DNA from 3 places in the Nocardioides sp. P4_G10 genome. Region 2 is predicted to be linked to each of the others. Evidence: predicted binding sites of a transcription regulator. Region 2 holds the regulator's gene; each other region holds the start of a gene.
The links. The regulator LexA, encoded in region 2, represses DNA repair genes until DNA is damaged. The targets are predictions, from matches to a motif close to TCGAACANNTGTTCGA.

Region 1 (10,434 bases), on a different contig from region 2:
GGAGAACCGGTTCTTCGGCAAGACCCAACGCAGCACCTTCCGCGGCTGGGACGACGTGCGCGTCGGCGCGAAGAGGATGAACGTCCGCGGCACGAAGAAAGCAGACGACCTCCGCGTCTACGCCTGCACCGCCACCGTCCGCGGCCGCGCTGGCAAGGACTCGCTCGAGTTCTTCCGCACCGCCGACGACGGCCACCTGCTCGACTGCGACCCGCGGAGGTCGACGATTCGGATCTACGGCGACGGCGGCAACGACACCCTCTCGGGCAGCCGAGGCAAGGACCTGCTCGTCGGCGGGCCCGGTCGCGACACGGTCGACGGCAACGCCAACCGCGACCGGTGCAGCGGCGAGAAGCTCAGGAGCTGCGAGATCAAGCTGCGCTAGGGCTACTTGCCCCAGTTCTTGCGGCGCACGGCGCGGCGCGGCTTGCCACCGGCGTACGACAGCGACGAGTCGACGAGGAACCCGCGCTCGAGCGCCTCGCGCCCGATCAGCATCCGGAAGCCCATCTCGTCCCGGTTGCTCAGCGTCATCACGGTCGTGATGGTGCGGCCGGCGAGCGTGACGTCGAGCGAGACGGCGTACCTCTTCTCGACCTGGCCGTTGCTGGAGCGCACCTCGCGAATGTCGAGCACCGGCAGGCTGAGCTCGACGTGGTCCTCGTCGGAGCGCTGCCACGGGTGGATGGAGAAGCGCACCCGCTCGTGGCCGTCCTCCTCGAACACCTCGAGGTCGAAGGCGTGGATCGACGACGACCGCGCACCTGTGTCGATCTTCGCCTTCACCCAAGGCACGTCGGCCTGCGGGAGCGCCACCCACTCGCGCCAGCCGACGACGACCTTCTCGGGTTCGGTCGGCTGGGGGGCGGGGTCCACGCGGCCATCTTGGCAGGTGGCGGGCTCCGGGCAGGTGGTTGGATGACGTCCCATGAAGCTCGCCATCCTGTCCCGGGCCCCGCGGTCCTACAGCACGCAGCGGCTCCGCACCGCCGCCCTGGACCGCGGCCACGACGTGAAGGTGCTCAACACCCTGCGCTTCGGCATCGACCTCACCGGCGACGAGCCCGACCTGCTGTTCCGCGGCAAGCAGCTGTCGACGTACGACGCCGTGCTGCCGCGCATCGGCAACTCGATCACCTACTTCGGCACCGCCGTCGTGCGCCAGTTCGAGCAGATGGACGTCTACACGCCCAACACGAGCTACGGCATCGCCAACAGCCGCGACAAGCTGCGCGCCACGCAGATCCTGTCGCGCCACAAGATCCCGATGCCGGCCACGACCTTCGTGCAGGACCGGGCCGACGTGATCCCGGCGATCGAGCGCGTCGGTGGGGCGCCGGTCGTGATCAAGCTGCTGGAGGGCACGCAGGGCATCGGCGTGATCCTGGCCCCGACCATCAAGGTGGCCGAGGCGATCATCGAGACGCTGCAGAGCACCCGGCAGAACGTCCTGATCCAGCGCTTCGTGAAGGAGAGCAAGGGCCGCGACATCCGCGCCCTCGTCGTCGGGGACCGGGTGGTCGCGGCGATGCGGCGGGTCGCCCAGGGCGACGAGTTCCGCTCCAACGTGCACCGCGGCGGCAGCGTGGAGCCGGTCGAGCTGGACGAGGAGTTCGAGCGGGTGGCCGTCCGGTCCGCGCAGATCATGGGACTGCGCGTCGCCGGTGTCGACATGCTCGAGGGCCGCCGCGGCCCGCAGGTGATGGAGGTCAACTCCTCGCCCGGGCTCGAGGGCATCGAGCGCGCGACCAAGCTCGACGTCGCCGGCGCGATCGTCGACTACATGGCCAACCAGGTGGCCTTCCCCGACATCGACGTACGCCAGCGGCTGACCGTCTCGACCGGCTACGGCGTGGCCGAGATCGTCGTGCACGCCGGCTCCGACATGGTCGGCAAGAAGCTCGGCGACTCCGGCCTCGACGAGCGCGACATCACCGTCCTGACGCTGCACCGCGGACCCCAGGTCATCCCCAACCCGCGCAACAAGACCGTGCTCGAGGGCGAGGACCGCCTCCTCTGCTTCGGCAAGCTCGAGGAGATGCGCTCGATGATCCCCGACCGCAAGCAGAAGCGCGTCCGGCGCCTGATGAAGAAGCACCTGCCGCCCGAGAGCTCGTAGCCCACGGTCCTTCGCTGCGGGTGAAGCCGGGAGCGCCTTGCGCGCTCCACGATGGGTCGACTGACCCCCGGCGATGCTCGGCCGTCGCCACGGCACCGATGGCGTGGTGATTCGCATGGCTCCTGCGGAAGACTCCGGCGGCACGCCGCGCCAGGGCATCCTCCTGGCGGCGGCGATGTTCGTCTTCGTGATCGACACGTCGTTCATGAACGTGTCGATCTCGGCCGTCGTGGAGGACCTCGACACGACCGTGAGCGGCGTGCAGTCGGCCGTGGCGATCGAGGCGCTCGTGTCCGCTGCGTTCATCCTCATCAGCAGCAAGATCGGTGACCTGTTCGGGCGGAAGCGTGCGTTCGTCCTCGGCATGCTGTTCTACGCCGTCGGGGCGCTCGCGATGGTCTTCGCTCAGGGCCTGACGGCGATCATCGTCTTCTGGGCCGTCCTCGGCGGGCTCGGCGCCTCCCTCTACCTCCCGGCGATGCAGTCGTTGATCCACGGGAACTTCGAGGGGAAGACCCGCGCCAAGGTGTTCGCCCTGGTCGGCGCATCGGGGGCCATCGCCGCCGCGATCGGTCCCCTGGTCGGGGGGTTCGTCACGACGCTGCTGTCCTGGCGCGTCGGCTTCCTGCTGGAGGCGCTCATCATCGGAGCCGTGCTCCTGGGGAGCCGCGGCATCCGGGACGTGCCGTACGCCGGCGACCGGTCCGTCGACGTCCCCGGGGCGTTCCTCTCGGTGATCGGCATGGGCGGCCTCGTGCTGGGCGTCCTCGCGTGGCAGGAAGGGGCCGAGTCCGTACTGCTGCTGCTCGCGATCGGGGTCATCGCGATGGCCGGTCTGGTGTCCTGGCTCATCCACCGCAAGCGCGACGGCAAGCCCGCGCTGATCGACCCGGGCCTCTTCTCGTCCAAGCTGTTCAGCACCGGCGTGACCCAGATCTTCCTGCAACAGGTCGCGCTGGGCGGGATGCTCATCGCGCTGCCGATCTTCCTGCAGCTCGTCTGGGGCTACAACGCGCTCCAGGCGGGCATCACGCTCGCGCCGCTGTCGCTCACGATGTTCGGCGTCGCGCTGCTCGCCGGGCGGAGGGCTGGGCAGCGGAGGGCGAGCAGCATCATCCGAGCGGGCTTCATCCTGCTCGCCGCGGCGATCGCCTGCCTCATCCTCCTGGTGCCCCGGGCGGACTCCGGCTGGCACCTGGCGATCCCGCTCATCCTCGCCGGTGCCGGCCTCGGCCTCCTCGCCTCCCAGCTCAACAACTACGCGCTCGCTCCGCTCTCGGAGGACCGGGTCGGCGAGGCCGCGGGCGTCACGTCTGCGACCGGATCCTTCGGTCTGTCCTTTGGTCTCGCCTTCGCCGGCGCGATCATGCTCGCCACCCTGTCGACCTCCTTCACGAGCATGGCGGAGTCCAGCAGCGTCCTGCCGCCGGCCGACCAGCAGCGGGTCGCGACGGTCCTGGAGGACGACGCGCAGGTGATGAGCGACGCCCAGCTCGAGGAGCTCCTCGCCGGCCAGCCCGAGAACATCCAGGACGAGGTCCTCGCCATCAACGACGACGCCCGGGACCTCGCGCTCCAGGTCGCACTCCTCGTGGCGCTTCTTGCCTCCCTGGTGGGGGTCGTTGTCGCGTTCCGGATGATGCGGCTACCTGACCCTGCGCCGTCGGCGACCGACGATGTGGGCCTTGGGTGAGACCTCACGCAACCGGCGCGAATGACTCTTGCGGTGCTATTCGAACAGGCGTACGATGGTGGCAGCACGCTGGTCCGGAAAGGATCTCTCGTCTGAGGTGATGGGGATCTGGGGATCAGGACAGTTGCCCATAGAACCCGTCTTGGTGCTGACGGGATGCCATACGGCTCTCGGGTGACGCCCTGGCAACGGCGCCACCAGTCATGCCTCACCGCTCCGCCCCGGACCCGGGCGGTGACCAGTGAGCGCGTGCGAGGAGGTGGCCCGAGTGCATCCCATCATCGGCTGTGCCGCCGACGTCCAGACCGCCTTGAAGAGCGTCGCGTCGGTCGAGCCGACGTTCATGTCGGTGGGGGAGAAGCAGTCGGCGCTGGTGGCGGTGGCCGCGGCCCGCTCGCAGCTCGACGCGTTGACCGCGCGGGTGTTGGCCGCCTCCGACGACGTGGGCGAGCAGCACGGGCTGCGCGACGCCGCGGCGTGGCTGTCGGTTGCGACGCGGACGACCCGACGGGAGGCTGGTCGTGACCTGGCGCTGGGCCGGGCGCTCGGGCAGCACGTCGACGTGGCCACGGCCCTGACATCGGGTGAGGTGCGCACGGAGCAGGCTCGGGTGATCGTCGAGGCAGTCGACGCCCTCCCGTCGGACGTAGATCTTGATGTTCGCAGGCTCGCCGAGACCACCCTTCTGGAGCTGGCTGCCCGGCACGACGCCCGCGACCTGAGGCAGATCGGCAAACGCATCCTTGACGTGGTGGCCCCCGAGGTGGGGGAGTGCCACGAGGAGTCCGTGCTCGCGGGCGAGGAGGCGCGGGCCGCTGCTGGTGTCGAGCTCACGCTGGTCGACGACGGCGCCGGGCGCTGCCACGGCAGGTTCACCGTGCCGTCCCACGTGGGCGCGATGCTCAAGCGCCACCTCCTCGCGCTCGCCAACCCAGCCCGCCACACCGAGGCCGACCTCCGCGACGAAACCGGCGACTGGAAGCCCCTGCGCCGGCGGCTCGGCGAGGCGTTCGTCGAGTACGTCGAGCGCTACCCAGCCGACGCCACCCCGCAGACCGCAGGCGTCAATGCCACGGTCGTGGTGACCATGACCCTCGAGCAGCTGATGGCCGAGCAGGCCACGGCGTTGCTCGACGACGGCTCGCGCATGACAGCCGGGCAGGCCCGCCGTCTGGCGTGTGAGGCCGGGATCATCCCCGCCGTACTCGGCACCTCGTCGCAGCCGCTGGACCTGGGACGTAGCGCGCGGCTCTACAACAAGCCCCAACGCATCGCCCTCGGCCTGCGCGACGGTGGGTGCACTGCGAAGGGCTGCGAGACGTCAGCGTCCGGGTGTCACGCCCACCACGACGCCCCCTGGTCCCGCCTCGGCCTCACCGACCTCACCAACGGCCGACTCCTCTGCCCACGCCACCACCGCCTGGCCCACGACTCCCGCTACGCCATGACCATCCACGCCGACAACAAGGTCACCTTCGCCAGGCGGACGTAGGCCGGCGAGGGGTGCCACACAGCGCCGCATGCCGGTCACTGTCGAATGCCGGGAAACGGTGCCGTGTCGCGCTGCCCGGTTGTTGTCTCGCGCGCCTTTGTGACCGATTCGGACGATGACCGACGGCGCTCGCAGTCGTACGCTCCTTCAATGAGCCGGCTGACAGCGCGGGTGCTACGAGCCATCGTCATCATGACCGTGGCGTTCTTCCTGATCTTCTTGCTACTCCTCGTCGAGGCAACCGGCGGTCATGACGGATGGTTGTGCGAGTGGGGTTACGACACGGACGGGGCAGGCACTACGACCAGCGGGTGCGGCTGATCACCGCTGGCGGAAACGTCACGTCATCCGGCGGCACCTCCCAGCGGGCGGGCTCAGCTTGTCCGCGTCTATCCGCCGCGAACAATCAGCCGTCACGCCGGCAACGGCAACAGGCTCATGTCCTGGCTCGCTCCGGCACTCACCTGCGAGGCACAAACTAGGTGACCGGGTAGCCGCTACGCAGCAGCGTTGGTCCCCAATCGACTAGAGAGGGTGGTCCGACAAGGCTTTGCCAGACGACTAGGGCGCGACTGTCGCGGGCGAGAGCCACAGGGGGCGTGCCGCCTCCGGTGTTGCTTCCGGTGCCAGCACCGATATCGACAGGTGCATAGGAGCTGCTGCCGCGGGCGAGGAACATGACGTAGGGCTCGACGTCGTATGTCGCGCCCTCGAGTCCGGGGCCGAGCCAGGACAGCAACACGTCACCCCGTGGGTTGCTCACCACCTCAGGCGCATTGGACACGGCTTGCGGAACGAGTACCTCGGGTGCCTGCCACGGTCCCCCTGCGTGGCGACGGACGCCATGCATTGAGAAGGGTCGAGCCGCTGCGAATGGTCCCTGTGTCCACAGGGCGAGCGCTCCACCGTCGGCGTTCGCTGTGATCTGCACATCCCAAGCGGCTGCGACGTTGGTGGCCACGCGGCTAGATCGCCAGCCGCGGGCGGTGATTGTTCCTACGCGAATCGTGCCACTGTTCGTCCTCCATACTAAGTAGCTCTTTCGAGACGAAGCCTGATCGATGTCGTGCGTTGTCGGCGGGGATGGGCGCACAGGGAGTACGGTCGGCGGCATCCATCGACCATTGATGCGTCGTACGGCGACGACTTTCCCGGTCGAGTTCGGGTAGGTCACGACGGCTTGGCCGCCTGGGCCCACTGTTCCGCGGATTCCTTCGAACAACGACGGCGTTCGGAACGTTACGGGCTTGCTCCACGGGCCACCTGAGGGTCGGTACAGAGCACGTGCCTTCAAAGTGGTGGGTTCGATCCACGTCACCAAGATGGCACCCCGGCTGTTCACCGACATATCAACGGCCGTACCGAGGTCCTCGTCTGTGGAACCGGACGCAAGCAGTTGTGGACGCGTCCATGATCCGTTGCGGCGGCTACACCAGGAGTAGATGCGATAGCGGTCGCCACGGGGCGACGTCTTCCCGACGAGCGTCAGCGCGCCGTCGGCGTCGGATGCAGCGCCGATCAATCCGGGACTTCGAACGTGGTGGGGCACAGACCGGGCTGCCTTCCAGACACCCGTCCTGGTGGTGTGACGTGTCCATATGCGGCGACCTGAGGTCCATACGGCAGTTGCTCTCTCATCAGCGAAGAGCGGAATCACGCCCACGGGCCTTCGCCCAAAGAGCTCCTGGAGCTCACCCCACTCGAGCGAAGACCGCAAGAGCGAAGATTCTGCAGCCTTCCCGCCTGCCTGCACTGCCGATGCCGACGCCGATGCCGACGCCGCATCAGGCGCTGGCCCGACACCTCCCCGGCTCGCGGAGAACTCGCCTGATGCACAACCTGCTGCCGCGCTCAGTCCGGCCGCAGCGAGTACGAGACTGAAGCGTAGGCGAGTTCGCCACTTCGGAAAGTTCATATCACCCAGCCTCAGACCGAGTTTGCGCTTGCGAGACGTCACCTCACCGAAATTGTGCAGCCCCTAGCGAGCCAAGGCCAGACTGTCTGTACAGCCCCCGCGTCATACCGCCGCTCGGCGGACGAGGTTCAGGGCCGGCTTGCTGGCTCCCGAACGAGCCATAGGCGACGCCTCGCAGCTCTCAGCCACCTTCTCGCAAGAGATGACAACCTCGGCCTCACAGCGATCTCGCCCTCCAGGTCGGCCGTCAGCGCTGTCGCGGCCCTTTCCACCTCGTAAAGAGTCGTTGCCTCCTCCTCCGACGAGAACGTCAGCTCCCGACTCTCCATCGATTGTGGTGTCAGCTGAACTTCGCTTGGCAGACAGCAAGTTGGGGCCGTCGGTTCCACGAATGTGCGTACGGCCACTCGAGTTCCGCACGTTCGCGTCCTCGAAGCGCCGAGCCTGCCACCGACGCCTCCAGTTCGCCTCCGTGTCAGTCAGCCATCCGGCGGCCAGGTCTAGAACGACCTCGCTGGGGGTGTTCCGGAGGCGGCGCAACCACGTGGTGTAGCGCAACTCGTCCGTTCCAGGACCGCCATCAAACTGCGTGTCGTCGGGACCCCCGATGAATGCAACAACGTCGTCTCCGCCACCCATGCGGGCATCTACGGGCCACCGATGAATCCTTGCGAACCCGTCGGTCCCGGGGACCACGTTGGGCCCTACAGTCAGCGACTCGTCCAGCCCGCTGCCAAGAAACTCGACTGGTCCCGGAGCGACGATCTCAAAATTCGTGAAGCCGATCCAGTCGGCCCGCACGGTTGCGTCGCCCCGCAACTGCCCTGCTCGATTGTCGACTGTCCAGGATCGCCGTCGAGCGTCGACGAGATACATGTCTAGCTTGTTGGCGCCTGATCCACCGTCCAGAACAGCTTCCGGCTTGGTCAGTCCTGTCAGCGTGACCGTGTCGTTTCCGTCTCCGAGGACGACATTGTCCGAGTCGCCAGAGGTGTAGACCTGATCCGCGCCGCCCCCCGTACTGATGAAGTCCTGCTCGATGTCGCGCAGTCGATCATCGTGTCCACTTGAGGACACGATGTCCGACCCGGGACCGCCCTCGAACTGATCTGCGCCGCCTCCTAGCCCGGTGGCGATATAAGCCGAAGTCCCTCTCGTGTCAACTCGGTCGTCTCCGGGGCCGGTGTCGATTCCGAACAAGTACCCCTCGGAGTCTGGCCGCGCGCCCCCGAAGACGCACACGAGGTCGTCGCCGTCACCCGTCAAGATCGGGTCAGCGCCATAAGAGACGACGACGTCCGGCCCACTCGTGCCACCCATGACGGATTCCCCGCTCCTGGCGACGATAGTTGCTGCTTGACCGAAACACGTCTCAGTTCCCACGCTGGTCGCCGACGCGGGTGAAGCAGGCGCAATCGCGATACACGTTTGGCTCCATAGGAGCAGCAGAACCCCAATGGACACGAGTTGGCGAGCCAACGCTCGCGGGACGGCCGAACTGCTCACGGGTCACTCCTCCCCGCGCTTGCTCGAACTAGGTCAACTCCCAGCCTAAGTGCGCTTCCGAGGATCAACTCCTAGTGCCTAGACCATTGTTTTGGCACCAGCACGATCCGGCGCGGTCCAGCAGCTCCCCGTAGAGTGAACAGCGGTGCCGACACGGAGGTGCGACATATCGCCGCGTTGCGCCTCCCGAAGACAGCGGGTTCGTCGCGAACTATCTGGGGACGACCGGCAGTTCACGCGCCCGCGCTCGTTGCCGTGCGCGAGCCGCGCTGAGCTCGTGATGGAAACCCGAGTGCCGGTTCTGGTCCAGGTTTAAGGGCAGTGGCAGCATCGAAATCAGATGGCTCTCCGCCTCCCATGGCTTGTCAGTTGGGAGCCAGCAAACTCGCGTGTGCGCAGACATCCATTCGGAGATGCGCGCCTCGCCGTCGCTGAAAGTGAGCCGCTGACCCGACCCGACGCGACGCAGACCTATCCCGAGCTCGTCGACTAGTAGCGAACCTAGACTGAGCCGGAGAGTCGATCCGGCGGCGTTGCCACGGTAGTGGTACCGGATCCGTGTCCGAAGGTTCTGCCGACTCTGGCGCAATCCATCCTTGCTCGGCGCCTTGGGAGAGATACCGACGTACAGGAGAGTTCCGGCCTCCGTTGTGTGGCAGTCCTGCGTCGGTACACCCGCGGGGGCCCGATCGAAGTACCAGGCGTAGACCCCGGGCGTCGCTGGGATCGGACACGGCCTGGTGAGCGCTTCATCTCGTCCCGCCGTGATTCTCAGAGAGAGGAGCGCCGAAGCGTCTGGTGTCGCTGCCTCGTCCTGCACAAGGCCCAGTCTGCCTGTTGCGCGAGCCGACCGCGGGGCAAATGGACGGAGCGGGGAGGCCCGGCCACGGACCCGCGTCATTGCGCCGCGATCGAACCGGCCGGCCAGAGGCACGCTTATCGCCGTCTGAGGCGCCAGCCGTGCGGTCCTGAGCGTGGTGACCCATCAGTTCGCTGAAGCGCTCGCCAAATCTGGTGAACGCGGTCAACCGGGTAGGTCATCTGCTAGGCCCATACCTACCCTCTGGTGAACCCGACTGCGCTCCGAGTCGGGTAGCAACACGCAGACCTACTCTCGGACCACTTCGGCGGATAGGGGGATCGGTGGAGGCGCAGAGCCGACCCCTGATGCCGGGAGATCCGGACCTGTGCGGACGGTTTAGGGTCATTTCGAGACTCGGTGCGGGCGGGATGGGCATTGCCTATCTCGCTGAGACGACTGGTGGCCAGCGTGCCGTTGTAAAGATGGTGCAGCTGGATCATGCGGACGACCCCGATGCCCGTCGTCGCTTCCGGCATGAAGTGCTCGCGTCGCTGAGTGTTGAATCACCATTCGTCCCTGACACCTTGGCCTCTGACCTTAGTGCCGAACGGCAGTGGGTAGCGATCGAGTACATCGACGGTCCGACTCTTGCCGAGCTTGTCGCGCGCCAGGGGCCGCTCGGGCCGTACCAGCAGTACGCGTTAGCTTCCGCCCTCGCCGAGGGACTTACACAGCTTCACACCCAAGGCCTTGTACACCGCGACGTCAAGCCGGCGAACATCATTTGTACGGACCGTGGTCCCCGGCTGATCGACTTTGGGATCGCGGTCAGGGAGAACGTTCAGGGGGTGACCGGGTATGGGGCGTTGGCACCAGCTTCTCCTGGGTACATGGCGCCAGAACAACT
Region 2 (10,434 bases):
CGCGAGGGTCAGCGCGAGTGCGCGGCGTACGTGCATGAAGTGCCTTCCCGAGAACAACGTCAGCACGCTGAAACTACCCATCCGGGCGACCGCGGAACCAGCCCGAAGGCAAAACTGTGGAGAACGGCCGATGGTGGCGGCAGATGGCATGAATCCAATCGCCGCCGGTGCGATGTGCCGCCACCACACGAGCTGGGCGGCGGATGGTGGCGGCAGATGGCATGAATCCAATCGCCGCCGGTGCGATGTGCCGCCACCCCGGCGAGCGGCAGCGCACGAGCGTGCGATGTGCCGCCACCCTCCCGAGCGCCACCCCGACGACCACACCAGGCACCTGGATCTCGTGACGGTCGCTGCGCGACCTCCTCGATCGACGAGGTGGTCCGAAATGCGCCGAGGGGCGGGCCACTGGGCCCGCCCCTCGGTCTTCCCCTTGGTTCCACCAGCCGGGGTCGAAGCGGCTGATGGAGGCCTCTGCGTCAGTCGGAGACGACTGGGACGCGGAGCTTCTGGCCGGCCGCGAGGCCGGCGGACTCGAGGGCGTTGAGCCGCTCGATCTCGCTCATCATCGAGCGGACGTCGCCGTCGGTGGCGATCTCGCTGGCGATCCCCCACAGGGTGTCGCCCGGCGCGACCTGGACGATCTCGGTGGGGGCCGGCTGGCCGGCCTCGCCGGTGCCGACCGCGCCGCCGGCGAGCATGAACGCCACGCCGAGGACGAGGAACAGCGACGTCAGGAAGACCGCCAGCCGGCCGCGACGGGTCAGACGAACCGTCGAGCGGGCACGCGGGATGGCGGTGAAAGCGGGTGCAAGGCTGAGGGTGCTCATGGTGGCCTCCTGGGGAAGATCAGCCGGTCGTTTTCTGTCGAGCGAATGTCTAGTCGGACCCACCGACAGTGGCTGTGACCACCGGGTGTCGATCAGACGTTCGATCGAACGTGTGTACGACGTTAGAGCACGTGTTCGAACAACTCAAGCACCTTGTCGAACAAATGTTCGGCGTGTTCGAACGGACCTCAGCGGCGCCTCATCGCCCGTCGCCCCTGGGCCGCGAAGAGCCCGGCCGCGTGCTGCATCAGCCCTGGCGCGAGCGCCGAGCCGCGGACGACTCCCCCGCGCCAGCCCGGCACCGCCCGCACGACGCGTCGCGATCCCACAAGCGCGACAGCCGCGGCCGCGACGTCGGAGGCGTCGAGGATCGGGCCACCCGAGTGCACCAGCTGCGAGCCGAGGCCCGACGGGTCCTGGGCGGCGAGCATCGCCGTGTCGACCCCGTCGGGGCACAGGGCGTGCACCCGCACCCCGCGCGGCGCCTCGGCGTTGACGGAGGTGGAGAGGGAGACGACGGCGGCCTTCGTGGCGGCGTACATGCTGTAGCCCGGAACCGGCCCGAGGCCGGCGAGCGAGGCGATGTTGACGACGTCCCCGCCGGCGGCGCCGAACGCCGCGAGCGCCGCGCGGGTGCCCCACGTCGTACCGAGCAGGTTGACCTCGACCAGCCGGCGCACCTGTTCCTCCGACAGGTCGACGAGGGAGCCGTCGTCACCGACCCCGGCGTTGTTGAACCACGCGGTCAGCACGCCGTGTCGCGCGGCCTCCTCTGCCACGAGGCGGTGGGCGTCAGGGTCGCGTACGTCCTGGGTGAGGCCGGCGACGGCGCCGATCTCCGCCGCCGTCGCGGCCGCCGCCCAGCCGTCGACGTCGCCGATGACGACGTGGTGCCCGTGAGCGACCAGGAGCTCGGCGATCCCGCGCCCGATCCCACGGGCCCCACCCGTCACGACGCAGGAGGACGGCGGGCCGGTCAGCTGGCTGGTCGACATGCCCGGACACTAGCGACACGCGGCTTCGAACAGGTGTTTGATCCTGCGGCGTCCCGAGGTCTACGGTGGGCGCACCTGATCCTCCCTGTCCAGCCGCGGACGGAGGGGTCGACGCTAGTGGAGGACGCATGGCCAAGCAGGACGACAAGAACGTCATCGAGATGCCCGACGGCCCCCCGGACGCCACCGGTCTGACCCCGCGCCAGCAGCGGGTGCTCGCCACGATCAAGGACTCGATCGAGACCAAGGGCTACCCGCCCTCGATGCGTGAGATCGGCCAGGCCGTCGGCCTCACCTCGTCGTCCAGCGTCGCCCACCAGCTCCGCGTGCTCGAGGGCAAGGGCTTCCTCAAGCGCGACCCCAACCGTCCCCGCGCCCTCGAGGTGTTCCTGCCCGAGGTGATGGCTGCGCGGCGCAGCATGTCGAGCTCAGAGGAGCCGTCCTACGACGAGACCGGCATCGGCGACGCCAACCCCGTCGCCACCAACGTCCCGGTCGTCGGCCGCATCGCCGCCGGGGGCCCGATCCTCGCCGAGGAGCAGGTCACCGACGTGTTCCCGCTGCCCAAGCAGCTCGTCGGCGAGGGCACCCTCTTCCTCCTCGAGGTCTCCGGTGACTCGATGGTCGACGCGGCCATCTGCAACGGCGACTACGTCGTCATCCGTCAGGAGCAGACCGCCACCAACGGCCAGATCGTCGCGGCGATGATCGAGGGCGAGGCGACGGTCAAGACGTTCCAGCGCAAGGACGGCCACGTGTGGCTGCTCCCCCACAACGACGCCTACGACCCGATCCCGGGCGACAACGCGACGATCCTCGGCGTCGTGACGGCGGTGCTCCGCAGCCTCTGATCGAGCGGCGACAGACACCCCGACCAGCGAGGGTGCACGATGGCGGCATGAGCAACGTCGAGCAGTCCTATGACTACGTCATCGTCGGTGCGGGGGTCGCTGCGGCGAGCGCCGTGAAGGGCATCCGTTCGCAGGACGAGGCCGGCCGCATCGCCGTCCTCGGCTCCGAGCCCGACAAGCCGGTCTACCGGCCCGTGCTGACCAAGGACCTCTGGCTCAAGGACGACGAGACCCTCGAGGGGTCCTCGCTCGCCGGCGACCTCGACGAGGACGACGCCGTCGACCTGGTCACCGACACCACGGTGACCGCGATCGACCCCGGCGCCCACGTCGTACGCCTCGCCGACGGCAGCACGGTCGGCTACGGCAAGCTGCTGCTCGCCACCGGCGCCGAGCCTCGCGTGCTCTCCGTCGACCCGGGCCCGCGGATCATCTACTACCGCACCGCCGCCGACTACCAGCGGCTGCGCGCCGTCGCGACCGAGGGCAGCCACGTTGCCGTCATCGGCGGCGGCTACATCGGCTCGGAGATCACCTCCGCCCTCGTGCAGAACGGCGTCCAGGTCACCCTCGTGCTCGACCTCGAGGACGTGCAGGAGCAGATGTTCCCCCACGCCCTCGCCGCCACCCTGACCAAGGCCTTCGCCGACCGCGGCGTGACCATCGTGCACGGCTCGGTCGAGGGTGGCGAGGAGGACGACGGCGGCGTCCGGATCCGCCTCGGCGACGGCACCTCCATCACCGCCGACGCAGCCGTCATCGGCGTCGGCGTCCTCCCGCGCACCGGGCTCGCCGAGGCCGCCGGCCTCGAGGTCGACAACGGCGTCGTGGTGGACGAGCAACTGCGCACCAGCGACGCGGACGTGTACGCCGCGGGCGACGTCGCGTCGTACCCCGACGCCCTCCTCGGGCGCCGTCGCGTCGAGCACGTCGACCACGCCGAGAAGTCCGGCGAGCACGCCGGCAAGGTGATGGCCGGCGCCGACGAGACGTACGACTACACGCCCTTCTTCTGGTCCGACATCCTCGACTACGGCTTCGAGGCGATCGGCGAGACCAGCAGCCGGCTCGACATGGTGGAGGACTGGAAGGACGGCGAGGTCGGCACCGGCGTCGTCTACTACCTGAAGTCGGGGCAGGTCCGCGGCGTGCTGCTGTGGAACGTGTGGGACAGCGTCGACAAGGCCCGCGCGCTGATCGAGGAGACCACCGAGACCCCCGTGCCCGACCCGGAGTCGTTGCGGGGGCGCATCCCGTTCGGGTGAGTGGGAGGGCGCGGTCCGTGTAGCCTCGCGGCGATGTCTGCCGCCGGCCCCGACGCTCCCTCACCGGAGCTCTTCCGCACCCGTCCGGGCAACCGGCGCCGGCTGACCCCGGACGCACTGGCCGAGGTCGACCGTCTGGCCGCTGCAGGCGAGGCGTCCGCGTGGCTCAGCCCGTTGGCGTACAACCTCACGATCAGCCACAGCCACCGGTTCGTCTGGTACCGCGTGGCCAAGGTCGCGACGCGCACCATCCGCCACCACTGCGAGACGCACGGCGTGAGCATGGACGTCGACCACGCGATGCGGGTCCGCTATCCCTTGGCCAGCTTCGCCGACTACTTCACCTTCGCCTTCGCGCGCGACCCGCTGGACCGCTTCGTCTCCGCGTGGCACGACAAGGTCGTCGACAACAACTACTACGACTTCGACCCCGCCACCCACGAGCAGATGCAGGTGGTCGAGGAGTTCGCCCGCTGGACCGCCGCGCAGGACCTGTCAGCAGTGCCGGGCACCGACCAGCACCTGACCCTGCAGAGCCGGATGATCGACCTCAACCGGGTCGACTTCGTCGGCCGGCTGGAGACGTTCGACCGCGACTTCGCCGAGGTGTGCGAGCGCATCGGCGCGCCCGCCGTGCCCTCAGCGCCGAAGAACCAGACGGCCCCGGGCGGCCGCGACCGGCAGGCCTCCGACGAGCTCCGGGAGCTGGTGGCCACGATGTACCGACGCGACTACCAGGTCTTCGGCTACGAGCCGCCGGCCTGAGTCGACCGGCTAGGACTGCCCCAGGCGCTTGAGCGCCTGGCGGACGAGCGCCGGGTCGGTGGTCGACCACATCGGCGGGAGTGACGCCTTGAGGAAGCGGCCGTAGCGCGCGGTCTCGAGACGCGGGTCGAGCACGGCGACGATGCCGCGGTCGGAGGTCGTTCGGATGAGGCGGCCCGCACCCTGCGCGAGCAGGAGCGCGGCGTGGGTGGCGGCGACCTGCATGAAGCCGTTGCCGCCCGCCTGGTCGGCGGCCCGCTGACGTGCGGACATGAGCGGGTCGTCGGGCCGCGGGAACGGGATCCGGTCGATGATCACCAGCTGGCAGGTGTCGCCCGGGACGTCGAGGCCCTGCCACAGCGAGAGGGTGCCGAAGAGACAGGTGTGGGGGTCCTCGACGAACTGCTTGGCGAGCTCGGGCAGCTGGGCGTCGCCCTGCGCGAGCGTGGTCAGGTGGGGCAGGCGCGTCCGCACGGCCTCGGCCGCGGTCTCCGCAGCGCGCCGGGACGAGAACAGACCGAGCGTGCGGCCGTCGAGGGAATCGACGAGGTCGCAGATCTCGTCGAGCTGCGCGGGGCCGAGGCCGTCGCGGCCGGGCTGCGGCAGGTGGCGGGCGACGTAGAGGATCGACTGCTGGCCGTAGTCGAAGGGCGAGCCGACGTCGATGCCCTTCCACGGCAGCGCGTCGTCGGCGTCGGTGGTGGCGACATGGTGGCCGACCCGCTCGGTGGGCTTGAGGCCGAGCGAGGTGGCGACGGCGCCGAACTCGCCGCCGAGCATCAGCGTCGCGCTGGTGAAGACGACGGTCTTGTCGGTGAGCAGCTTGTCGCGCATCGGGCCCCACACCTGCAGGGGCGCGACGTGGAGGCGGGCCGGGAAGCGGTCGCGGGCCTCGCCCAGCCACAGCACGTCGGCCTGGGAGCCGGCCGCCATCCGCTCGGCGTTGACGAAGACCTCCTGCACCATGCCCTTGGCCTGGGTGCGGCCGGCGTCGGCCTCTCCCTCGCCCCCGGACTCGCGCGGGAACGCCGACAGGCACCCGCGCGCCGCGTCGCGCACGAGCACGAGGGCGTCGGAGAGCTGGACCGACACCTGGTCGATGCGGCCGGGAGGTGTCGCCTCGATCGCCTCGGCGAGCTGCTGCGCGGCGTCCTCGAGGTCGCCGGCCGGGTCGCCGTCACCGTCGGTCCAGCGCATGGCGCGGCGAGCGGCCCGCTCGATGTCGGACACCCCGAGCTCGTCGGTCGCCGCCTGGGTGACGCGCGCGGTCAGCTCGTGGGCCTCGTCGATGACGACCGTGTCGTAGTCGGGGATCATCGGCACGTCCTCGATCGCGTCGATCGCGAGGAGGGAGTGGTTGGTGACGATCAGGTGGCTGCGGTGCGCCTTCTCGCGCGCGAGCTCGGCGAAGCACTCCGCCCCGAAGGGGCACTTGCTGGCACCGAGGCACTCGCGGTGGTTGACCGAGACCTGCCGCCACTCCCGGTCGGTGTGGCGCGGGGCGTTGTCGCGCTCACCGCTTCCGCCCTGCTCGGTCTCCTCCTCGGCCCACGCCCGCAGCTCGAGGACCTTCTCGGCCATCGCCCCGAGAGGAACGTCGACGAGCGTGCCCTGGTCGTCGGGGACGCCGGCGCGGATCCGGTGGAGGCAGGCGTAGTTGGAGCGGCCCTTGAGGACGGCGTACGAAGTGTCGAGGCCGGGCACGTCCTTGACCGCCTCGACCAGCCTGGGCAGGTCGCGCTCGACGAGCTGGTGCTGCAGGGCGAGGGTCGCGGTGGCGACGACGACGCGCTTGTCGTGGAGCATCGCCGGGACGAGGTAGCCCAGCGACTTGCCGGTGCCGGTGCCGGCCTGCACGAGGAGGTGGCGGCCCTCCTGCATCGCCCCGGCGACCTCGGTCGCCATCTCCACCTGGCCGTCGCGCTGCTGCCCGCCGAGGGCGGCGACCGCCGTGCTCAGCACCTCGCTGACGGGCGCGGGGGCAGTGGCGGTCTCGGGCACCAGAGCACCCTACGCGGCGGCGCCGACGCTCCGTCGTACGCCGTCCACAGCGGCCGTCAGAAGTCGGTCAGTAGTTCTTCTTGCGGCCGATCTGGCGCTCGATGCGGCGCTCGGGCTGGCCGAGCACGCGGGCGAGGATCTTGACCCGGTAGCGGTAGGCGACCACGCCCAGGACGACGATCAGCAGGATCCACAACATGCGCCGATCCTACGCGGCACCGACAACGCGTACCTGGAGGCGAAGTCCGACACCTGGAGGGGGTTGCAACCTCCTGCACGCGACGAAGTCCCCGCACGAGCGGGGACTTCGACACGGACAGCCGGGCAGACGGGTCAGACGACCGCGCCGGAGTCCTCGGGCGTCCGCTCGACCTTCTCCTTCTTCACCCGGCTCATCGGCCACTTCTGGTGGAAGTAGGTGAGGAGCGGGGTGGCGACCACGACCGAGGAGAACGTGCCGACCACGAGGCCGACGAGCAGCGCGATCGCGAAGTCCTGGAGCGAGTCGCCGCCGAGGACGACGAGTGCGGCCAGGATGAACATCGAGCCGAGGCCGGTGTTGACCGTGCGCGGGATGGTCTCGACGGCCGCCCGGTTGGAGACCTCCATGAAGTCCTCGTCGGGCTTCGAGCCCCACCAGCGTTCGCGGATGCGGTCGAAGACGACGACGGTGTCGTTGACCGACAGACCGACGATCGTCATCGCCGCTGCCAGGAAGATGCCGTCGATCGGCTTCTGCAGCCACGCGAAGAGACCGACGACCAGGATCACGTCGTGCGCCATCGCCAGCACGGCGGCGACACCGAAGGTCCACTTGAAGCGGATGGCGAGGTAGAGCAGCTGGGCCAGGAACGCGACACCGAAGGCGATGAGCGCGTTGTTGCGCAGCTGGTCACCGAGCGAGGCGCCGATCGTCTGGTCGTCGACCTTGTCGACGGTGCCACCGACGGCCGCGAGCTCCTGCTCGATCTGCTGCTCCTCGTCGTTGGAGATCTCGCCGGTGCGGACGGTGAAGTCGGCGGTGTCGGCGGTCTGCACGACGGCCTCGGGGAAGCCGGCGGCGGCGACGGCCTCGCGCGCCTGGTCGACCGAGATGTCCTTGCTGAGCGAGTAGTCGAGCTGGCGGCCACCGGTGAACTCGACACCGAGCTGGAGGCCCTGGGTGGCGATGCCGGCGATGGCGACGACGAGCGCCGCGGCCGAGATGCCCAGCCAGGTCCTGCGACGCTTCATCAGCTGCGGGTCCTTGCGGTCCAGCCAGAGGCGCACCTTGCCGTGGTGGCTCAGGCCGCTGATGGCGGGACGGCGCGCGACCGGCTTGTTGGACACGGCGAGGTCGCACAGCACACGGGCGACGATCAGCGCCGAGACCATCGAGGCGATGACACCGATCGACAGCGTGACACCGAAGCCCTTGATCGGCCCGGAGCCGAGGAAGAACAGCAGGCCGGCGGCGAGCAGGGTGGTGACGTTGGAGTCGATGATCGCGCTCCACGCCTTGTTGAAGCCGACCGACAGGGCGCGTCTGAGTCCAGCGGATGGGTAGGCGACGTACTCCTCCCTCGCTCTCTCGAAGACGAGCACGTTCGCGTCGATCGCCATGCCGATCGCGAGCACGAATCCCGCGAGTCCGGGCAGCGTCAGCGTCGAGCCGAGCCCGACCAGCATGGCGTAGGCGAGCAGGGCGTACGACGCCAGCGCGAGCGTGGCGGCGAAGCCGACGAGGCGGTAGACGAAGATGATGAAGAGGCCGGTCAGCGCGATGCCGATGATGCCGGCCTCGATCGACGCGTCGATGGCCGCGGCACCCAGCGAGGGGCCGACGAGGCGGTCCGAGATCGCCTTCAGCTCGAGCGGCAGCGCGCCGCCCTCGATCAGCGCGGCCAGGTCCTTGGCCTCTGTCGTGGTGAAGTTGCCGGTGATGTCGGTGGAGCCGCCGCGGATGCCGACGTCACAGCCCACCGTCTCGTTGACCTCGGGCGAGGAGATGACCTCGCCGTCGAGGACGATCGCGATGCGGCGCTTGGGGTCGCCGGACGGGTTGCAGGCGGCCTTGCCGGTGATGTCGGCCCAGGTCTTCCCGCCGGCGCCGTTGAAGTCGATCGACACGACCCACTCGACGCTCTGGTCGCGCTGAACAGCGCTCGCGCCGCTGATCTCCTCGCCCTGGATGACCGTGGGGCCGACCTCGATCGTGTCGCCCTGGTCGGACGGCAGGACCTGGTTGTCCTTCTTGGCGGGCTTGGCGTCCGGCTGGGCGGTGCCGATCACCTCGTGGATGGTCAGCTTGGCGGTGCTGCCGATGCGCTCCTCGGCCTGCTGGGCCTCCTCGTCGTTGGTGACGCCGGGCAGCTCGACGAGGATCCGGTTCTCGCCCTGGCGGGCCAGCGTGGACTCGGCGACACCGAGGGCGTCGACGCGGCCGCGGAGCACCTCGAGGGTCTTGTCGACGTTCTCCGCGCTGGCGGGGGTCTGCTCGGTGCCCTCCGCCTCGAAGATGAACTGCGCTCCACCGCGGAGGTCGAGTCCGAGGTTGGGCTTGACGTTGACGGCGAGCGCCAGACACCCGACCAGGAGTCCGACGACGAGGAAGAAGCGGACCCAGACACCACGTGACATGCGCGACATCCTCCATGACAAGACTTCGAACGCCCGAATCCGGGCACGGACGGGTCAACGGGTGGCCGCAGCGGAAGGTTCCGGAAGGTTCCGTGACACAAAACGCGAGTGACTGTACGCCGTCATGGGTATCGACACGGCAGCAGCCCGCAGTGTTGTGTGGATCACACTCGCGATCCCCCCTCGCGGGACAACCTTCCGGGAGCACACATGTCACCACGCATTCCACTTCCACGCGCCGGCGCCACCAGGCTGGCCACCGTCACCGCCCTCGTCGCCGCAGGACTCGCCGCCACCGCGGCGGGCGCCACGGGCAGCGCCGGGCGCGACGACGCACCACGCGACCTGGCCCGCACCGCTGACAGCGACGCGACCCAGATCGTCATGGTGAAGGCACCAACGGTCGACGACCGCAACGAGGTGATCGGCCTCGGTCTCGACGTGACCGAGCACGCCAACCAGCGCGGCATCGAGGTCGTCCTCCACGACGCGCAGGACGCCCAGACCCTGCGCGACGCGGGCTTCACCTGGCGGGTCACCGTCAAGGACCTCGAGGCGCTGACGAAGAAGAACCGCAAGGCCGACAAGGTGTACGCCGCCTCGGTGGCCGCGTCGGGGCTGCCCAGCGGCCGGACGTCCTACCGCACCTACGCCGACTACCTCAGCGACATGGACAAGCTCGCTCGCGACTACCCGTCCATGACCCGCCCGCTGACGCTGCCCAACAAGACCGTCCTCGGTGAGGACATCCGCGGCATCGAGGTCACCGTCGACGCCGACAACGTCAAGGACGGCAAGCCGACCTTCCTGCTCATGGGCGCCCACCACGCCCGCGAGTGGCCCAGCGCCGAGCACACCATGGAGTTCGCCTTCGACCTCCTGCAGTCCTACAAGGCCGGGGACGCGCGGGCGCGCGACCTGCTGTCCCGCTCGCGCGTCATCCTGGTGCCGGTCGTGAACGTCGACGGCTTCAAGATCTCGCGCGCTGCAGCGCCGCTCGGTGACTTCTCCACCTTCGACTACGAGATGAAGCGCAAGAACTGCTCGATCTCGGCCGCCACCCCGGCCCAGTACACGACCGGGTCGTGCGACAACAACCTCGCCGGCC
Region 3 (10,434 bases), on a different contig from region 2:
GCTACCGCGGCGACATGTGGGGACGGCTCGCGCAGGTCTCGACCTACATCGCGATGACCACGTTCGGCGCCGAGAAGGACGCCCTGCAGATGATCCGCGCCGTCCAGCGCGCGCACGAGTCGGTGACCGGCACCATGCCCGACGGCACGCCGTACGCCGCCTCCGACCCGCACCTGCTCGGGTGGGTCCACGCCGCCGAGATCCACAGCTTCCTCGTCGCGCACGACCGCTACGGCCACCGGCCGCTCGTCGGGGCGGAGCGGGACCAGTACGTCGCCCAGGCCGCCGTCGCGGCCGGGCACCTCGGCGTGATCGACCCCCCGCGGTCCGAGGGGGACCTGAGCGCCACGCTGGCGGCGTACGCCCCGGAGCTCCGCGGGACCCCGGCCGCCCACGAGGCGATCCGCTTCCTGTTGCTGCACCCCGACCTCCCCGTGGCGGCGCGCCCGGGCTACCTCGCGCTCGCCTCGGCCGCCATCGGCCTGCTGCCGGCCGACGCGCGCCGCGAGCTGCGGCTGCCGCCCGTGCCCCGGGTGACCAACCGTGTGCTGGGCGCCGCAGCCACCCGGACCATCCGATGGGCGATGGCCTCCGGCCACGCCGAGGCGCGCGAGCTGCACGAGGCGACCCAGCGGTGAGCCTCGCCGGCCGCTGGCCCCTGCCCGACCACCACGCGCTCCGCGACGACCTGCTGGCGGCCTGGGACCGGTCCGGCTACCACGACCTGCGCCACCTCGAGGAGGTGCTCGACCGGCTCGAGGTGCTGGCCGCGGCGGGCGCGCCCTTCGACCGCACCGCCGTCGCCCTCGCGGCGTGGTTCCACGACGCCGTCTACGACGGGGCCGACGACGACGAGGAGCGCTCCGCCCGCTGGGCCGAGGGCGCGCTGCCGGCGACCTGGGCGGACGAGGTGGCGCGGCTGGTGCGGATGACCGTCGAGCACCGCCCCGCCGACGACGACCCGGCGGGCGCCGCGCTCAGCGACGCGGACCTGGGCATCCTGGCCGCGCCCCCGGTGCGGTACGACGCCTACGTGGCCGGGGTGCGCGCGGACTTCGCGCACGTCGGCGACGCCGACTTCCGGGCCGGCCGGGCAGCGGTGCTGCGTGACCTGGTCGCCCGGGCGCACCTCTTCAGCACCTCGCACGCGCGCGAGCTGTGGGAGGACGCCGCGCGGGCGAACCTCCAGCGCGAGCTCGCGAAGCTCGAGGGCCTCAGCGGTCGTTGAGCTGGAGGTAGACCGTGAAGCGGTCGTGCCGGTAGCAGGTGCGCGAGACCTCGACGATGCGGCCGTCGGACACGGCACGGCGGGCGTGGCGCAGCACCGGGTCACCCTCCTCGACCTCGAGGATCGCGGCCTCGTCCGCGCTCGCGCGGTCGGCGCTGATGGAGTCCTCGACCTCGGTCGGGCGCAGGCCCCGGGCGCCGAGCGCCTCGTAGAGACTGGTGGGGGTGCCGTGCTGGAGGAAGCCGGGCAGCAGGACCTCGTTGAGGTAGGCGTCCTCGACGCACACGATCGCCTGGTCGGCGCGGCGCAGGCGGCGCCAGTGGAGCACGGGGTCACCGGGCGAGATGTCGAGCGCCCTCGCGACGCCGGGGCCGGCCTGCTCCACGCGGGCGAGGAGCGTCTGCGACTCCGGCAGCATCCCGCGGCGGCGGATCTCCTCGGTGAACGAGGTGAGCCGGCCGGAGGTCCGGGGTGGCTGGGCGACGAACGTGCCGCGGCCGGGGATCCGCTCGAGGAGGCCCTCGGCGACGAGGGCGTCGAGCGCTTGGCGTACGGTCATCCGCGCGACACCGAAGCGGGCCACGAGCTCGCGCTCGGACGGGGCTGCGGAACCGGGCGGCTGGGTCTCGATGAGGCCCCTCACGTGCTCGCGGACCTGGACGTGCTTCAGTGCCCGCTGACGCGGGACGACGAGGTCCACGGGTTCCATGACACTCAGGCTATGACTGGGCTGGACCGGCAGTCTGCAAATTGACCAAGCCTGTGGCAAACCCTTGACAATTTCTTGATGTTCGAACGGATGTTCGACTCATCGCGTATCATGGGCCTCGTGGACTTCCAGTCGTCCCTGTTCGCCGACACCACCGCGGATTCCGCGGTGCTGTCTCCTGAGCGTCGGCTGCTGTCCCACGGAGCGTGGGTCGATGTCCAACGCAACTGGCTCCACGACCCCGACACCGTGTTTTCCGCACTCGTCGATCGCGTGCCCTGGCGGGCCGAACGGCGCGAGATGTACGACGCCGTGGTCGACGTGCCGCGGCTGGTGCACACCTACCTCGCCGCCGACCCGCTCCCCCATCCCGCGCTCACCCGGGCGCGCACGGCGCTCAGCGAGCACTACCTCCCCGAGCTCGGTGAGCCGTTCGTGACGGCCGGGTGCTGCTACTACCGCGACGGTCGCGACTCCGTCGCGTGGCACGGCGACACGATCGGCCGCGGCCGCACCGCCGACACCATGGTCGCCATCGTGAGCGTCGGCGACCCGCGCCGGCTGCTGCTGCGCCCGCGGGGCGGGGGTGCGTCGATCGCGCTGACCATGGGCCACGGCGACCTGGTCGTGATGGGCGGGTCGTGCCAGCGCACCTGGGAGCACGCCGTGCCCAAGGTCGCCCACTCCGGACCGAGGCTGTCGGTCCAGTTCCGCCCGCTCAACGTCTTCTGATCACGACCTCCGCAGCAGCCGTCGCAGCAGCACCAGCACGACGAGGGCGGCCAGCGCCTGCTTCCAGTACGACTTGGCGAGCACGGGGAGCACTGCGCTGCCGAGGTCGAGCGCCTCGGGCTCCCGCGGCGGCGGCTTCGGTGGGGCGGGCGGCGCGGGAGGCACGGGCGGCGATGGCTGCGCAGCACTCCCCGCGGCCGCGACCGGCGGCTCGGCAGGCCCGCCGACGCCCACCAGGGACGCGGCGCCCGGTGACGAGTCGGTCGCGTCGCCCGACTCGGTCGGCCCGGCCAGCCGCTGCTCGAGGCAGGCGACGAACTGCCCGAGCAGCTTGTCGGAGACGTCCTGCATCACCCCGCGCCCGAACTGCGCCGGCTTGCCGGTGATGGCCAGGTCGGTCTCCACCGACACGTCGGTCGAGCCGCCGGCCTCGGCCATCGAGACCGTGACCTTCGCACCCGCCGTGCCGTTGCCGCGCTTGTCCTTGCCCTTGGCGTCGACGACGAAGCGGTGGGCCTCTTCGTCCTTCTCGACGAACGTGCCGCTGCCGTTGTACACCAGCGCGATCGGGCCGAGCTTGACCTTCACCGACCCGGAGAACGACTCCTCGTCGGCCTCGGTCACCTGGGCGCCGGGGAAGCACTCGGCGACGGAGGCGATGTCGTTGAAGTGCGCCCAGGTCTCCTCGACGCCGATCGGGACGGTGAACCGGTGGCTCAGCTCCATCTACACACCCGYCGCCTTGAGCACGGCCCGGCCGGTCAGCACCCGCGCGAGGTGCTGGCGGTAGTCGGCGGCGCCGTTGAGGTCCGAGGGCGGGTTGGTCCCCTCGGCGGCGAGCTGCGAGGCCTCGCGTACGCCGTCCTCCGTCGCGCTGGCACCGGCGAGGGCCTGCTCGGTCGCGGTCGCCCGCAGCGGCGTGGACCCCATGTTGGTCAGCCCCACGCGCGCCTCGTGGATCGATCCCTTCACCGTCGCGGCGACCGCGACGATGGGCCACTGGTGGGCCACGCGCACGAACTTCTCGTAGTGCGCGCCCCAGCCCGTGTGCTTGGGGATCCGCACCTCGGTGAGGATCTCGTCGTCACCGATGGCGGTCTCGAAGAGGTCGACGAAGAAGTCCGCGGCGTCGACCGTGCGGGTGCCACCGGGACCGGCGATGACGAACTGCGCGCCTAGCGCGAGTGCCGGCGCACCGAGGTCACCGGCGGGATCGGCGTGTGCCAGCGCGCCGCCGAAGGTGCCGCGGTGCCGGATCTGCGAGTCCGCGACCTCCGCGGCTGCCTTGGACAGCAGGAGCGCGTGCTCCTTGACCAGGCTGTCGTCGCGCACGTCGTGGTGGGTGGTCATCGCACCGATCACGAGGGCGTCGCCGTCGTCGCGGATGCCGCGCAGCGAGGAGATGCCGCCGAGGTCGATCACCACCTCCGGTGCGTTGAGCCGCATCCGCAGGACCGGCAGCAGGCTCTGTCCGCCGGCCAAGATCTTCGCGTCGTCGCCGTGCTGGCCGAGTGCGGCGAGCGCCTCCTCGACCGACGTCGGGGCGAGGTAGTCGAACTCCACGGGGATCACTGGCCCGCTCCTTCGTCCTGGTTGAGGGCGCCTTCTTCGAAGTGCGGCATCGCCGCCTGGGGTGTCGGTGCGTCGCCGTCGTTGGCGTGGATCGCGCGCCACACCCGCTCCGGGGTGCACGGCATCTGGATGTCGCGGACGCCCAGGTGTCGTACGGCGTCCACGACCGCGTTGACGACAGCCGGGGTCGAGGCGATCGTGCCTGCCTCGCCGACGCCCTTCGCGCCGAGCGAGTTCGTCGTGCAGACGCTCGGCTCCTGGGTGTGCTGGACGTCGAACGAGATCGTGTCGGCCGACGTCGGCAGGAGGTAGTCGACGAACGACCCGCTCACCAGCGTGCCGGCCTCGTCGTGGACGGCCTCCTCCCACAGCGCCTGGGCGATGCCCTGCACCAGCCCGCCGTGCACCTGACCGGCCACGATGAGCGGGTTGATGATCGTGCCGATGTCGTCGCAGCAGGTGTACTTCCGCATCTTCACCGCGCCCGTCTCGGTGTCGACCTCCATGGCGCACAGGTGCGTGCCGTGCGGGTAGTTGAAGTTGACGGGGTCGTACGTCGCCTCGGCGTCGATGCTGAGCTCCATGTCCTCGGGGTAGTTGTGCCCCGTGAACGTCGCCGTGGCGAGCTCCTGGATGGCGACGCCCTGGTCGGTGCCGCGGACGGTGAACCGGCCGCCGGCGTAGTCGAGGTCGTCCTGGTTGGCCTCGAGCAGGTGCGAGGCGAGGTGCCTGGCCTTGTCGATGACCTTGTCGACCGCCTGCACCAGCGCCTCGCCGCCGACCACGAGCGAGCGTGAGCCGTAGGTGTCCAGCCCGCGGTGCGCGACCTGCGTGTCGCCGTGCAGCACCTCGACGTCCTCGAACGGCACGCCGAGCCGGTCGGCGACGATCTGGCTGAACGCCGTCTCGTGCCCCTGGCCGTGCGCGCTCGCACCGGTGACGATCTCGACCTTGCCAGTGGCCAGCATCCGCACGCTCGCGTGCTCCCAGCCGCCGGCGCCGTAGTCGAGGCTGCCGAGCACCCGGCTGGGCGCGAGGCCGCACATCTCGGTGAAGGTGGACACGCCGATGCCGAGCTGGACCCGGTCGCCGCGCTCGCGCCGCTCCTTCTGCTCCGCGCGCAGCGCGTCGTAGCCGAAGGACTCCTTCGCCTTCGCCGTGGCCGCCTCGTAGTTCCCGGAGTCGTACTCCAGGCCCGCGACCGTGGTGAACGGGAACTCCTCGTGGGTGATCCAGTTGCGCTCGCGGATCTCCAGCGGGTCCACGCCGACCTCGGCGGCCAGCTCGTCCATCAACCGCTCGATGGCGTACGTCGCCTCGGGCCGGCCGGCGCCGCGGTAGGCGTCGGTGAACGTGGTGTTGGTCAGCACGGTCTGGCACTCGAAGCGGTAGGCCGGGAACTTGTAGATCGCGTTGAACATGAAGGCGCCGAGGACGGGCACACCGCCGCCGACGATCGCGATGTAGGCGCCGAGATCGGCGTCGAGGTGCACCTTGAGGGCGGTGACCTTGCCGTCCTTGTCGGCCGCGAGGCTCAGCGTCTGCACCTGGTCGCGGCCGTGGTGGGCCGCCATCAGGCTCTCGCTGCGGGTCTCGGTGTACTTCACCGGCTTGGTGAGCCGGCGTGCCACGGCCCAGGCGATCCACTCCTCGGGCGTGGTCTGCAGCTTGCCGCCGAAACCACCACCGACGTCGGGGGCGATGACCCGGATCTTCGACTCGGGTACGCCGGTGGTGGCCGCCAGGGCGAACCTCAGGATGTGCGGGATCTGCGTTGCCGACCACATGGTGATCTGCTCACCGGTCGGGTCCACGACCACGCTTCGCGGCTCCATGAATGCCGGGATCAGCCGCTGCTGGCGGTACTCCCGCTCGATGAGGATCCCGTTGGCGCGGGCGTCCTCGATGGCGGCCTCGACGTCGCCGCCGGTGCCGGCCTCGTTGGAGTCGAAGACCCACAACGCGGACTTGTTGGTGCCGAGGTCGGGGTGGGCGAGCACCTCGTCCTCGAGCGCCTTCTTGATCCCGACCACGGCGGGCAGCTCGTCGTACTCGACGTCCACGAGCTCCGCGGCGTCGCGCGCCTCGGCGGCGCTGCGGGCCACGACGACGGCCACCACCTCGCCGGCGAAGGCGACCCGGTCGGCGGGCATCGGCGAGTGGGTCGGCGTCTTCTGGTCGGGCGTGATCGGCCAGGCGTTGATGCAGACGCCGAGCTCGTCGCCGAAGTCCTTGCCGGTCAGCACGGTGACCACGTTGGGCGAGGCCTTGGCGGCCTCGACGTCGATCGAGGTGATGGTCGCGTGGGCGAAGGGGCTGCGCACCATGGCGAGGTGGAGCATCCCGGGGAGGGTGATGTTGTCGGTCCACCGGGTTCGCCCGGTGATCAGCCGCTGGTCCTCCTTGCGGCGCCGGTCCCGGCCGATCTCGGCGACCGGGCGGTCCTGGGTGGCGGTCATGCCTTCGCCCCCTCGGTGGAGCCGGCGGCGTGGAGGACGCTCCTGACGATGTTGTGGTAGCCGGTGCAGCGGCAGAGGTTGCCCTCCATGCCGAGCCGCACCTCCTCCTCCGTGGGGTTCGGGTTCTCGCCCAGGAGGTCGACGGCCTGCATGATCATCCCCGGCGTGCAGAAGCCGCACTGGAGGCCGTGGCACTCGCGGAAGGACGCCTGCACCGGGTGCAGCTCACCCTCGGCGGTGTCGGCGAGGCCCTCGATCGTGGTGACGGTGCGGCCGTTGGCCTGCACCGCGAGCACGTTGCACGACTTCACGCTCGTGCCGTCGAGGTGGACGGTGCACGCCCCGCAGTTGGAGGTGTCGCACCCGATCACGGTTCCGGTCTTGCCGAGCTTCTCCCGCAGGTACTGCACCAGCAGCATCCGGGGCTCGACGTCGTCGGACACCGACGCTCCGTCGACGGTGAGTTGGATCTTGGTCATGCGACTCCTCCGTGCGTGTGAGGTGGATCACTCGCGGCCGACGCTAGGCCCGGCCGGTTGGCAGCCGGTTGGTCGGTCCACACCGGACCTCGGCACCCCACACGCACGGAGGTCGTTGCTCAGTAGCGCAGCACGACGCCCTTCGGCTTCTCCGACAGCACCTGCGCGCTGACGTAGAGGTCACCGTCGGCCCACTCGACCGCGGCGGGCATCATCACCTCGGCGTACGGCTTGGCGGTCGTGCGGCCGGCCTTGATGCGCGAGACCTGGCCACCGAAGAGCTGGGCGACGTAGATGTCACCGTTGTCCGCCACCGCGACACCCGTCGCGCCGGCGAAGCCGGAGGCGACCTCACGGACCTTGCCGGTCGTGGCCTTCACCTTGACCAGGCGACCCTGCGCACCGGTGCTGCCGTCCTCGGGACCACCGGGGAGCAGCGTGACGTAGAGCCAGCCGCCCTTGCCCACCTCGACGTCGGTCGGGACCGGCTCGAAGTTGAAGGTCTTGCCGACGGTGCAGGCCGGGAGCTGGTTGGCCGCTGCCGCCTCCGCCGTGATCACCACGGGCACCGGGGGCAGGACCGCGACGGTCTTGACCTTGCCGTTGGGCTTGACCGACAGGATCGTGTTGCCGGCGGCGTCGGCGACGTACGTCGTGCCCTTGTGCACGGTCGAGCCGTAGGGGTGCGACTCCACGATGCCCGTGTAGGACGCGGGCACCTCCGGCGGCATCTGCGCCGCACAGGCGGCGTCGAGCCCGCCCTCGATGCCGTACGAGACGTCGGCGTCGGGGTTGTGGTCGGCCTCGTAGGCCGACAGGTCGGCGACCTTCTTCGGCTTGGCGCCCGGGCGCATCGACCAGAGCGCGGTCTTGGCGCCCTTGGTCGTCGCGAACTGGACGGTCCCACGGTCCTCCGAGACCGCGCCGACCTCGGTGCCCTTCTTGGCGGCGAAGACCACCTCGGGCTTGGCGCCGGGGGCGACCGCGGTCAGCAGCCCGGCGAAGTTCTGGGCGACGTAGGCGGTGCCGTCGCGGGCGACGACCATGCTGAGCGGCGAGACGAGCTTCTTCGCCACCGTCGTCGGTTCGGGTGCCGCGGAGGCAGTCGCGGCGGGGCTGCCCAGGAGGCTCCCCGTGAGCAGGACGACGGCTCCTGACGCCATCGCTCGTCGTGTTGCGGCCATGCTTTCTCCCTCGTACGTGGCCGCACCCCCGTGCGGCGCCTCGACGCAGGATCGTGCACCGCAACCCGAGCGGTCCACTAGATTTTGTCGATCTACCCGAAATGGGAGGCGTCACTCCAGGCTGGCGAGCCGGCCCTTCAGCAGCGGCACGACCGGGTGGTGCACCGGCAGCGCGGCCAGGCAGGCCTCGACCACGGCGGTGTCGTACGGGGCCAGCTCGCTGTAGCGCAGCACGGCGTCGGCGTCGGGGTGCGCCAGCAGGGCCTCCCGCACGCTGACGGCGAGGTAGTCGCCCATCTGCACCAGGGCGGGCGAGTCGGTGCCGGGGAGCAGGTCGCCGCCGTAGGCGCGGACCGCGGCGCGCACGTCACCGCGGCGCAGCAGCCGCTGCACCTCCTCGACGTCGGTGACCACGGGCATGGTGAGGCGGTAGGGACGCGACGAGAGCTGGCCCGACAGGGCCGCCCGCAGGTGCGACACCTCGGCCTTGAGCGTCGAGGTGGTCACGGACGCGTCGCCGTAGAGCAGCGCGTGGAGGTGCTCGACCGAGAGCCCCGAGGGGTGGAGCGCGAGGAGGGCGAGGATCTCGGTCTGCCGCCGGTTGAGCAGCAGCCGTTGGCCGTCGAGCCACACCTGCGCCGTGCCGAGGAGGGTCAGGGTGAGGCCGGGCTCGGTCGGCGCGACGTCGCCCGCCAGCGTCGTACGACGGTCGGTGGGGAGGGCGCCCTCGATCAGCCGCGCCATCACGCGCGCGGTGGCGAGGCCGATGGGGTGCGAGCGGTCCCAGGTCGTCGACAGGTCGATCACACCGAGCGAGCGGCCGGTCACCGGGTCGAAGACCGGGGCCGCCCAGCAGACCCAGTTGTGCACGACCTCGGCGTAGTGCTCGGCGCTGAAGACCATCGACGGGGCGCCGGTGCGGCCGGCGATGGCCAGCGCGTTGGTGCCGACGCTCGCCTCGTCCCACCGACCGCCGGGGACGAAGTTCACCGTCTCGGCCTTGCGGCGCATCACGCGGCCGCCGTAGGTCCAGAGGATCCGCGTCTGCTCGTCGGTGACCGCGACGACGAGGTCGCCGTCCTCGGCCGTGCGCCGGAGCTCGTCCTGCACCCGGGAGACCGCGGTCTGCAGGGGCGAGGCCTTCCAGAAGTCGGCCGTGTCGCCCTCGTCGTCGAGCGGCGCGTGGGTCACCGCGGGCGACACCACGCCCGACAGCTCCCAGCTGCGCAGGATCTCCGGTCGGACCGCGTCGGCGTCACCGGCCTCGACGAAGCGCGTCCAGGCGCGGACGGCGTCCACGCGTCGGGCGTGCAGGTCCTCGCTGGTCATGGCGGCTCTCCCGGTGGTCGCCGCAAACCTAGCCCGAGTGTGATGGGCGCAACAGGGAATCCGCCCGGAGGTCACTCGAAGGGATCGCCCGAGGGCTTCAGCCCACGCGCTGGAAGGTGGCGACGACGCCGGGGTGGTCGGTGACCAGGTTCCGGTAGGAGTGGAAGGAGTGGATCCGGAAGTCGGAGTCACGCTCGCCCATCACGTAGTCGATCCCCGATCCCCGACGGTGCCTGTCGGCGGAGTAGTTGGTCTCCAGCCGCAGCGGCTTGGTGATCCGGCCCTTCACGAGGTTGTCGGTCGTGTCCCGGTTCGCCGTGACGTTGCAGTCGCACATCGCGACGAACTGGTGCGCGTCGGGCGTGTCCTCCTTGATCGAGCGGATCCGGCTGGCCATCCGCCACATCGCCTCCACGCCGCGACGGTTGGCGTAGTTGGGGCCACCGGAGTGGCGGTTGTGGAGGTGGTTGGGCAGGTGGAAGCTCAGGGCGCGGATCGTGTGGCCGGTCTTCCGGTGCCGGAGCACGGCCGCCACGCCGTACTGGTCGTGGGCGATCCGACCGGAGTAGCGCCGCCACGTCGTGCCGGTCAGGAGGGGCGCCCAGGTCTTCTCGACCTCCCAGACCTTCTTGTCGAAGGCGATCGGGTTGTCGTCGGTGCCGGTCGGGCCCTTCGGCATCAGCAAGGTCCACGACTTCGGCAGGGCCGCGCGCAGCGCCGGGCGGCTGAAGAGGCGCTCCTG

Region 1: the regulator LexA is predicted to act here: its motif matches at 3,853-3,868, upstream of AC1DP1_RS04580 (HNH endonuclease signature motif containing protein).
Region 3: the regulator LexA is predicted to act here: its motif matches at 2,020-2,035, upstream of AC1DP1_RS12705 (alpha-ketoglutarate-dependent dioxygenase AlkB).

The regions. Positions count from the first base shown of each region.
Region 1 covers NZ_JBFUJV010000002.1:201,931-212,364, reverse strand. Annotated here, with positions in the region: gene AC1DP1_RS04600 (hypothetical protein) at 1-385, shown strand, start outside; gene AC1DP1_RS04595 (ATP-dependent zinc protease family protein) at 388-876, opposite strand; gene AC1DP1_RS04590 (RimK family alpha-L-glutamate ligase) at 929-2,119, shown strand; gene AC1DP1_RS04585 (MFS transporter) at 2,235-3,812, shown strand; gene AC1DP1_RS04580 (HNH endonuclease signature motif containing protein) at 4,081-5,304, shown strand; gene AC1DP1_RS04575 (hypothetical protein) at 7,322-8,539, opposite strand; gene AC1DP1_RS04570 (GIY-YIG nuclease family protein) at 8,937-9,626, opposite strand; gene AC1DP1_RS04565 (serine/threonine protein kinase) at 9,869-10,434, shown strand, end outside.
Region 2 covers NZ_JBFUJV010000039.1:3,546-13,979, reverse strand. Annotated here, with positions in the region: gene AC1DP1_RS22940 (hypothetical protein) at 1-66, opposite strand, end outside; gene AC1DP1_RS22935 (LysM peptidoglycan-binding domain-containing protein) at 480-830, opposite strand; gene AC1DP1_RS22930 (SDR family oxidoreductase) at 1,019-1,825, opposite strand; gene lexA (transcriptional repressor LexA) at 1,954-2,676, shown strand; gene AC1DP1_RS22920 (NAD(P)/FAD-dependent oxidoreductase) at 2,724-3,941, shown strand; gene AC1DP1_RS22915 (sulfotransferase family 2 domain-containing protein) at 3,975-4,706, shown strand; gene AC1DP1_RS22910 (ATP-dependent DNA helicase) at 4,716-6,707, opposite strand; gene AC1DP1_RS22905 (hypothetical protein) at 6,775-6,906, opposite strand; gene secD (protein translocase subunit SecD) at 7,041-9,326, opposite strand; gene AC1DP1_RS22895 (M14 family zinc carboxypeptidase) at 9,537-10,434, shown strand, end outside.
Region 3 covers NZ_JBFUJV010000010.1:131,444-141,877, reverse strand. Annotated here, with positions in the region: gene AC1DP1_RS12720 (oxygenase MpaB family protein) at 1-638, shown strand, start outside; gene AC1DP1_RS12715 (HD domain-containing protein) at 635-1,228, shown strand; gene AC1DP1_RS12710 (GntR family transcriptional regulator) at 1,215-1,937, opposite strand; gene AC1DP1_RS12705 (alpha-ketoglutarate-dependent dioxygenase AlkB) at 2,049-2,669, shown strand; gene AC1DP1_RS12700 (SRPBCC family protein) at 2,670-3,395, opposite strand; gene AC1DP1_RS12695 (FAD binding domain-containing protein) at 3,396-4,241, opposite strand; gene AC1DP1_RS12690 (xanthine dehydrogenase family protein molybdopterin-binding subunit) at 4,238-6,700, opposite strand; gene AC1DP1_RS12685 ((2Fe-2S)-binding protein) at 6,697-7,179, opposite strand; gene AC1DP1_RS12680 (ScyD/ScyE family protein) at 7,299-8,363, opposite strand; gene AC1DP1_RS12675 (AfsR/SARP family transcriptional regulator) at 8,475-9,692, opposite strand; gene AC1DP1_RS12670 (exonuclease/endonuclease/phosphatase family protein) at 9,790-10,434, opposite strand, start outside.